2 regions of the Rhodoligotrophos defluvii genome follow, and region 2 is predicted to be linked to the other one. Evidence: predicted binding sites of a transcription regulator. Region 2 holds the regulator's gene; the other holds the start of a gene.

Region 1 (4,489 bases), on a different contig from region 2:
CCACCTTCGTCGGGTCGATGATGCCGCGCTCAACCAGATCGGTGAACTCCTCATTCTGCGCATCGAAGCCGAAGTTGCCGTCCTTCTCCAGCACCTTGCCGACCACGACCGAACCCTCGGCGCCGGCATTGTCGGCGATCTGACGAATCGGGGCTTCCAGCGCCTTGGCGACGATGTTGATGCCCGCCCGCACATCCGGGTTGTCGCTGGTGAGCTTGCCGACCGCGGTCTTCGCCCGCAGCAGGGCCACGCCGCCACCGGGAACGATGCCTTCCTCAACCGCCGCGCGGGTGGCGTTGAGCGCGTCGTCGACGCGGTCCTTCTTCTCCTTCACCTCGACCTCGGTCGCGCCGCCGACGCGGATCACCGCAACACCGCCGGCGAGCTTCGCCAGCCGCTCCTGCAGCTTCTCGCGGTCATAGTCGGAGGTGGTCTCCTCGATCTGCTGGCGGATCTGGCCGCAGCGAGCCTCGATGTCCGAGCGCTGGCCGGCGCCATCGACGATCGTGGTCTCGTCCTTGCCGATGCGCACCCGCTTGGCCCGGCCCAGCATATCGATGGTCACGTTCTCCAGCTTGATGCCGAGATCTTCGGAGATGACCTGGCCGGCGGTGAGGATAGCCATATCCTCCAGCATCGCCTTGCGCCGGTCGCCGAAGCCCGGAGCCTTCACCGCGGCCACCTTGAGGCCGCCACGCAGCTTGTTCACCACCAGCGTCGCCAGGGCCTCACCCTCGACGTCCTCGGAGATGATGAGCAGCGGCTTGCCCGTCTGCACCACCTGCTCGAGTACCGGCAGCATGGACTGCAGGTTGGACAGCTTCTTCTCGTGCAGGAGGATGTAGGGATCCTCGAGCTCCGCCACCATCTTCTCGGCATTGGTGACGAAATAGGGCGAGAGATAGCCGCGATCGAACTGCATGCCCTCGACCACGTCGAGCTCGGTATCGGCGGTCTTGGCCTCTTCGACGGTGATCACGCCGTCATTGCCGACCTTCTGCATCGCCTCCGCGATCATATCGCCGATGGTCCTGTCGCCATTGGCGGAAATCGTGCCGACCTGGCTGATCTCGTTGGAGGAGGAAACCTTGCGCGAGCGGGCCTTCAGATCCTCGATTGCTGCGGCCACGGCGAGGTCGATGCCGCGCTTCAAGTCCATCGGGTTCATGCCGGCGGCCACCGCCTTGGCGCCTTCCCGCACGATGGCTTGGGCCAGCACGGTTGCGGTCGTCGTGCCGTCACCCGCGAGATCGTTGGTCTTGGATGCGACCTCGCGCACCATCTGGGCGCCCATGTTCTCGAACTTGTCCTCAAGTTCGATCTCCTTGGCCACCGTCACGCCGTCCTTGGTGACGCGCGGCGCGCCAAACGACTTGTCGAGCACCACGTTGCGGCCTTTCGGCCCCAAGGTCACCTTGACCGCATTGGCCAGGGTGTCGACGCCGCGGATCATCCGCTCGCGGGCGTCAGTGGAAAAACGCACGTCTTTCGCTGCCATGTGAACCTCTTGTCAATTTGCCAAGACGCGATGTCGCGCCGGAATCCATCGTAAGCGTGCGGGCTCAGCCCTCGATCACGCCCATGATGTCGCTTTCCTTCATGATCAGCAGCTCTTGTCCGTCGATCTTGACCTCGGTGCCCGACCACTTGCCGAACAGCACCTTGTCGCCGGTCTTCACGTCAAGCGGGGTGACCTTGCCGTCTTCGCCGCGGGCGCCAGGGCCGACCGCGATGACTTCGCCCTGCTGCGGCTTCTCCTGCGCCGTGTCAGGAATGATGATGCCGCCGGGCGTTTTGGCGACCTCTTCGATGCGCCGCACGACGACGCGATCATGCAATGGGCGGAAAGACATAGTCCGAAGCTCCCTGACTTGCTGACCCCTGACGGGGCACGAATTCGCGGATCTGCAACCATCACCGCAGAGCCTGCCAGCGTCCTGTTGATGGTCTTGGGTTGGCACTCTTACAGGTCGAGTGCTAATGGCAGGCTAGATAGGTGCACCACGCCCACGGAGTCAAGAGGAAGGTGGGATGGATGGCCAGCGGTGAGCCATGCCCCCGATCGGCTGCCATATGCAAGATCCGGTAAGCCCCTCTGAACGTCAAGACTGGGCTTACCGGCACAAGTCTGCAGAGGTGATCAGGTCACGCGAAGGTAAAATCGCTATAGGCCTTGTGCAGCTCCGCCCGCATGTCCGGATCAGCAATACCGTCGACGGGCAGATTGTGCGAGTGCTCGAATTCCCGGATCGCGGCAAGGGTCGCGCGGCCGAACTTGCCGTCGACGTCGAGCTTGACCTCCGCCGTCTCGTTGATCTTGTTGAGCTCCGTCTGCAGCTGAACGATATGGTCCCCGCGTTCGCCAGGACCCCAGAGATCCTTCACCTGGGCAACCTGGTCGTCAAGTCCGCCCAAGGCCTCGCCGGCCTTCTCGAAATAGTATTTCCGATTGGCAAAGCCATTGACGCCGCCGTTGATTTTGCGGGTGATGCCGATGAAGTCGTTCTGATCCGCAAGGCCGTTCAGGTCCCGATCCTTCCAGTATTCGAGCGCGATCTTCACCGAGATTGCCGGCTCCGCCGCCTTCTGCGGATGGCCTACGAGGTCCTCTCCGATCTTCTCGCCAAACCGCGCATAGTTGTTGCGGCCAGTGAGCATGAAGATGCCGCGCCCCTTGAAGGCCACCCCGTCGCCGGGCTCGGTATTGCCAAGGTCCAGCCGCCCTTCATAGGCACTGCCCGAAGCATACTCTTCCGTCGCCTTGAACCCGTCTGACTCATGCGCCGCCTGCGCCAGGAAATGCGCAATTCTCAGAGGCGTGGTAACACCATACGCGTCACCCTTGTCGCGCAAGACGTCGACCACGGCCTCCAGGACCGCGTCCTTGCCGCGCGGTGCGATGGTCTTGAGTTGATCCAATGTGAGAGAAACCATCCCGATCTCCTACTGAACAATCAAATGCGCTCTTGATATTCAGGGGGATGGGCGGCTCTGCGGCCAAAACGCGGATCTGCAGGGGCGGTCCGAGCTTCGTGCGATTTGCCCTGTCGACTTGTCCTCTGATAGGATAATCAGGGTTCGGCGCCGCAGCTTGCGCAGCGCCAATATCCGACACTGGAGAATAATCATGTCCGAAGCCTATGCGGTGAATGCGGCTTGGGAGCCCACGCCGAATAACCTGCAGTCCTATTGGATGCCCTTCACCAGCAATCGCGCGTTCAAGCAGAGCCCGCGGATGATCTCGCGCGCCAAGGACATGTTCTACTACTCAACCGACGGCCGTGCGATCATGGACGGCACCGCAGGGCTGTGGTGCTCCAACGCCGGCCATTGCCGCACTCCCATCGTGGAGGCGATCCAGCGGCAGGCCGCCGAACTCGACTATGCCCCCAACTTCCAGTTTGGTCACCCGAAGGCCTTCGAGGCCGCCTCGCGGATCGCCACCCTCGCGCCGGGCGACCTCAACTATGTGTTCTTCTGCAACTCGGGTTCCGAGGCCGCCGATACCGCCCTCAAGATCGCGCTCGCCTACCACAATGTGCGCGGCCAGGGGCAGCGGACGCGGCTGATCGGCCGGGAGCGCGGCTACCACGGCGTCGGCTTCGGCGGCATCAGCGTCGGCGGCATCGTCAACAACCGCAAGTTCTTCGGCTCGCTGCTCTCCGGCGTCGACCATCTCCCGCACACCTACAATCGCGCAGAGCAGGCCTATTCCCGGGGCGAGCCCGCTTGGGGCGCCCATCTCGCCGACGACCTCGAACGCATCGTCGCGCTACATGATGCCTCGACCGTTGCCGCGGTCATCGTGGAGCCCATGGCCGGCTCGACCGGCGTGCTGCCGCCGCCCCAGGGCTATCTCCAGCGCCTGCGCGAGATCTGCGACAAGCACGGCATCCTGTTGATCTTCGACGAGGTGATCACGGGCTTCGGCCGTCTCGGCTATGCCTTCGCGGCGGAACGCTATGGCGTGGTGCCCGACATCATCACCTTCGCCAAGGGCGTCACCTCGGGTGCTATCCCCATGGGCGGCGCCATCGTGCGCGACCACGTCTATGAGGCCTTCATGACCGGTCCGGAGAACGCGATAGAGCTGTTCCACGGCTATACCTATACGGGCCACCCTGTGGCCGCCGCGGCCGCCCTCGCCAGCCTCGACGTCTATCGCGACGAGGGTCTGTTCGAGCGCGCCCGCTCGCTCGAAACCGCCTGGGCGGATGCCGCGCACGGCCTGAAGGGCTTGCCCCACGTGACCGATATCCGCACCATAGGGCTTGTCGCCGGGATCGACCTCGAGCCCCACAAGGACGGCATCGGCAAGCGCGGCTACCAGGCCATGAACCGTGCCTTCCACGAACAGGACATGATGATCCGCATCACGGCCGACACGATCGCGCTGTCGCCGCCGCTGATCATCACCGAAGCGCAGATCAGCCAAATTTTCGACAAGCTGGCAAAGCTGTTGAAGTCGCTGGACTGAACTTGGCCTTGG
Region 2 (4,489 bases):
TTGGGGCCGGTCTGATCGGCGGTGATGAAGGGCAGATTGATCTCGGTCTGCGTGGTGGACGACAGCTCGATCTTCGCCTTCTCCGCAGCCTCCTTGAGGCGCTGCAGCGCGAGCTTGTCCTTGCGCAGATCGATGCCGTTCTCCTTCTTGAATTCGTCCGCGAGGTAATCGACCAGGCGCATGTCGAAATCCTCGCCGCCGAGGAAGGTGTCGCCGTTGGTCGACTTCACCTCGAACACGCCGTCGCCGATCTCGAGGATCGAGATGTCGAAGGTGCCGCCGCCCAGGTCATAGACGGCGATCACACCGCTCTGCTTCTTGTCCAGGCCATAGGCCAGGGCAGCCGCCGTCGGCTCGTTGATGATGCGCAGCACCTCGAGCCCGGCGATCTTGCCGGCATCCTTAGTGGCCTGGCGCTGACTGTCATTGAAATAGGCGGGAACGGTGATCACCGCCTGCTCGACCTTCTCGCCCAGATGGCGCTCGGCGGTTTCCTTCATCTTCTGAAGGACGTAAGCCGAGATCTGCGAGGGGGCATATTTCTTGCCGCGGGCCTCGACCCAGGCATCGCCATTGTCGGCCTTTACGATATGATAAGGTACGAGGCCCTTGGCCTTCTCTACCTCTGCATCCCCGAATCGGCGGCCAATCAGGCGCTTGATCGCGAAGAACGTGTTTTCAGGGTTGGTCACCGCCTGGCGCTTCGCCGGCTGCCCGACGAGGACTTCCCCATCATCGGCGAAAGCCACGATCGACGGCGTGGTGCGCGCACCTTCTGCATTCTCGATGACCCGTGGTGACTGACCTTCCATGATGGCCACGCAGGAATTCGTCGTGCCGAGGTCAATACCAATCACTTTAGCCATTCTTTCTACCTCCTTTGCGGCAGGCCGGCTCTGAGGCCTTCTGGCAAGCACCTGTTAATCCGGAGAAGTTGCTGGCTCGCGGATCGCCGGCCTCCTCCAACTCGAACGCGAAATGTTTCGACCTGGAAGCTGGCGTGTATATATGCGCCTCATTCCGGGGCTGCAAGGCGCAGAGCCCTCCAGAAAATGCTGGTTCGGGGGCGGGCATCATGCGGATGCCTGGGGCTTGGGCCCGCCCTTCGAAACACCGACGAGAGCCGGGCGCAAAACCCGGTCGCCGATGCGATAGCCCGTCTGCATCACCTGCACGACCATGCCGGCGGGCTGGCTCTCGTCCTCGACCTCGAACATGGCCTGGTGGAAGTTCGGGTCGAAGCGCTCGCCCAACGGGTCGAAACGGCGGATGCCATGGCGTTCGAAGACGTTGAGCATCTCGCGCTCGGTCATCTCCACGCCCACGACGAGGTTCTTCACCGGCTCGTCCAGTGACGGATCGTCTTTATCCGGGGCGGACGCGAGCGCCCGGCCGAAATTGTCGATGACGTTCAGGAGATCGCGGGCGAAGGATGTATTGGCATATTGCACGGCCTCCGCCTTCTCGCGGTCCGTGCGGCGCCGCAGGTTCTCCTGGTCGGCTATGGCACGGAGGAGCTTGTCCTTCAGGCTGTCGTTCTCGGCCTGGAGGGCTTGGATCGCGGCCGCCATGGTCTCGGGACTGAGCTCTTCGGATTGCGCTTCGGGGGCTTCGGCAGCCTGGGCGGAGGCATCGACCGTGGGCTGATCGTTCTGCTCGTCTGGCGAGGGAGTGGTCTTTGTGTTTGCAGTCATCATCGATCCTTCACGCTCAGCTTCGGCAGGGCCAGGCCTCTGCCGATGCCTGTCCGATATCGACCGTCAAACGCGAAAAATCAAGACAACAGCCGGCTTACCACCTTCGCGGTGTAGTCCACCATGGGGATGATGCGGGCATAATTGAGGCGCGTGGGCCCGATCACGCCGAGCACACCCACCACCCGCTCCTCCGCATCGCGATAGGGCGCGATGATGATGGACGAGCCCGAAAGCGAGAACAGCTTGTTCTCGGAGCCGATAAAGATGCGCACCCCTTCACCTTCTTCCGCCAGGCCGAGCAGGCGGATCAAGTCGCGCTTGGTCTCGAGGTCATCGAGCAGGCTTCGGATGCGCTCCAGATCCTGCAAGGTATCCTTGTCATCGAGCAGGTTGGCCCGCCCACGCACGATCAGCGTCTTTTCTTCCTCGGGGTCGTCGTTGCTCCAGCTCGCGATCCCTTGCTCGACCACCGTCGCGGTGAGCTCGTCGATTTCCTCGCGCAGCCGCTGCACCTCGGTCTTCATCGACTTCTGCATCTCCGCGAGCGTCTTGCCGATGAAACGGGTGCTGAGATAGTTCGTGGCGGACATCAGCACCGATGGAGGCAGGCCAGCCGGAATGGTCATGACGCGGTTCTCGACCGTGCCGTCCTCGCCCACCAGGATCACCAGGGCGCGCTGGGTATCGAGCTTGACGAACTCAATATGCTTGAGCCGCATGTTGATCTTGGGCGCCAGCAGCACCCCGGCGCATTGGCTCAAGCCCGACAGCATATTGGTTGCCGCGGTCAGCACCTCGTCGATCCGCTGGCGATTGTGGCTCGCCACCCGCTGCTCGATCTGGGTGCGCTCCTCCTCATTGATGTTGCCGACCTCCAGCAGGGCGTCGACGAAAAAGCGCAGACCCAGCTCGGTGGGCATGCGGCCGGCGCTGGTGTGAGGGGAGCTGATCAGGCCGATCGCCTCCAGGTCCGACATGACATTGCGGACAGAGGCCGGCGACAGGTTGATCGGCAGCATCTGGGAAATCGTGCGAGATCCCACCGGTTCACCGGTGGACAGATAGGTTTCGACCAGCTGCCGGAAAATTTCGCGGGAACGCTTATCGAGATCAGCCAATCCCAAAAGGCGGTGGTCCATCTTCCATCGGCCCTGTTGGCCGCTCAGCATTTCGTTGCAATGCCCCAAGCGTCATACCAATTTAGGTATCCCACGCCGGCGCGTCAACGCCACGAAAGCCCTTTGGTTCCGGAGGAAATAACCTCAGGTTGTGACAAGCTTTAGGATGCAGCGATGCTGACCTGTCCTGCCAGGCGGCGGCGAAGTTCCTCCTGCTTCTCGCGGATCATGCCGGGAATGAGGAAGGCATCGATCAGCCACCAGACGAAGCCGATGACCACGAAGTAGCTGAGGATCTGCAGGATCGCGGTGCCGGGCCGGCCAAGATAGAACCGGTGCCCTGAGACGAACCACAGGAAGAACCACAGTACATAAGCGGCAACGATGCTCGGCCCCTCATTGGCGACGCGCGTCTCAATGAGGATCTGACGCTCGGTGCTGTTGGTGATGCTCATCAAACCAAACCTCTTAACAACAACGGCTCAAATATAGTGATTGCAATTCACGCTGCCATGCGCTTGCTCGGACCTTTGATCTGGGCCGAGTAGAAGGAGGCATTCTGCTCGCCTTCTAGCGCCTCGCGGGTGAAGCTGATCAGGTGGTGGGCCACGAAAGCCATGCCGAAGACCACATCCACTTGTCCGCGCTTCAGGGCGTGCCAGGCCGCGCGCCAAAACGCGCCGCGATATTTGGGACGGATGCCGAGGTGAAGCAAGGTGCCCCAGGCCATATAGAGCCCGCGCACGAGGTTGGCCACGGAAAGCTTGCCCCGGGCCGGCGTCTTGATTCGGTGGACATAGGTCGCATCCACCTGATGCTTGAAGCGGCTGAACAGCCGCTCGGGCGTATAGGCGTAATCAATGCAGCGCCGCCAGGACTGGACCACCTCATGATACGGGCGCAGGAAGCGAACATTCGATTCGAGGCTGGTGTCATGCACCAGCCGGCCCTCGCGCTCCAGCCGGTCCCATAACGGCGTCTTGGGCAGGGCCTGCAGCAAGTTGATGGTCAAGACCGGTACGTTCGAGGCATCGATAAAGTCTGTGAGCGCCCGCTCGGTCTCGTCCGTGTCGGTGTCGAGCCCGAGTATGATGCCGGACGTGATCTCGAGGCCATAGGAATTGATGATCCTGATCGCCTCATACATGGGCACCGCGTTGTTGTGATCCTTGCGGATGCCCTTGAGCGCCGCCACCTCCGGCGTCTCGATGCCGACGAACACGGTGATGAAGCCGGCCTCGCGCATCATCGCGAGGATCTCCGGCTGCTTGGCGATGTTGAGGGTTGCCTCGCAGGCGAAGTTCAGGGGATAGCCGTGCTTCTTCTGCCAGGCGACGAGATGCGGCAGCATCTCCTTGGTGGCCTTGCGATTGCCGATGAAATTGTCGTCGACGAAATAGACGGTGGCGGGCCGGAACCGCTGGGCCAGCATCTTGTCCAGCTCGGCGGTGAGTTGCTCCGGCGTCTTGAGCCGCGGCTGCCGACCATAGAGCGCCGGGATGTCGCAAAACTCGCAGCGATAGGGGCAGCCGCTCGAGAATTGCAGGCTGCCGATGAGATAGCGGCCGAGATTGATACGGTCATAGGCCGGTATTGGAAAATCGTGCAGCGCGCGTCGCTCGGCGGTCTCGAGCCGCACCTGCTCGGCAGGCCGCGCCGCGCTTTCATCGAGCA

Evidence for each region. Region 2 encodes HrcA, which represses chaperone genes, less so after heat shock. Its sites were predicted from a motif close to GTTAGCACTCNCNNNNNGNGAGTGCTAAC; they were not measured.
Region 1: the regulator HrcA is predicted to act here: its motif matches at 1,954-1,982, upstream of groES (co-chaperone GroES).

Annotation. Positions count from the first base shown of each region.
Region 1 covers NZ_SZZM01000002.1:934,553-939,041, reverse strand. The annotation lists gene groL (chaperonin GroEL) at 1-1,498, opposite strand, end outside; gene groES (co-chaperone GroES) at 1,563-1,853, opposite strand; gene E4P09_RS13505 (peptidoglycan-binding protein) at 2,146-2,934, opposite strand; gene aptA (omega-aminotransferase AptA) at 3,128-4,477, shown strand.
Region 2 covers NZ_SZZM01000001.1:975,621-980,109, forward strand. The annotation lists gene dnaK (molecular chaperone DnaK) at 1-866, opposite strand, end outside; gene grpE (nucleotide exchange factor GrpE) at 1,074-1,694, opposite strand; gene hrcA (heat-inducible transcriptional repressor HrcA) at 1,775-2,836, opposite strand; gene E4P09_RS04670 (TM2 domain-containing protein) at 2,977-3,270, opposite strand; gene E4P09_RS04675 (B12-binding domain-containing radical SAM protein) at 3,318-4,489, opposite strand, start outside.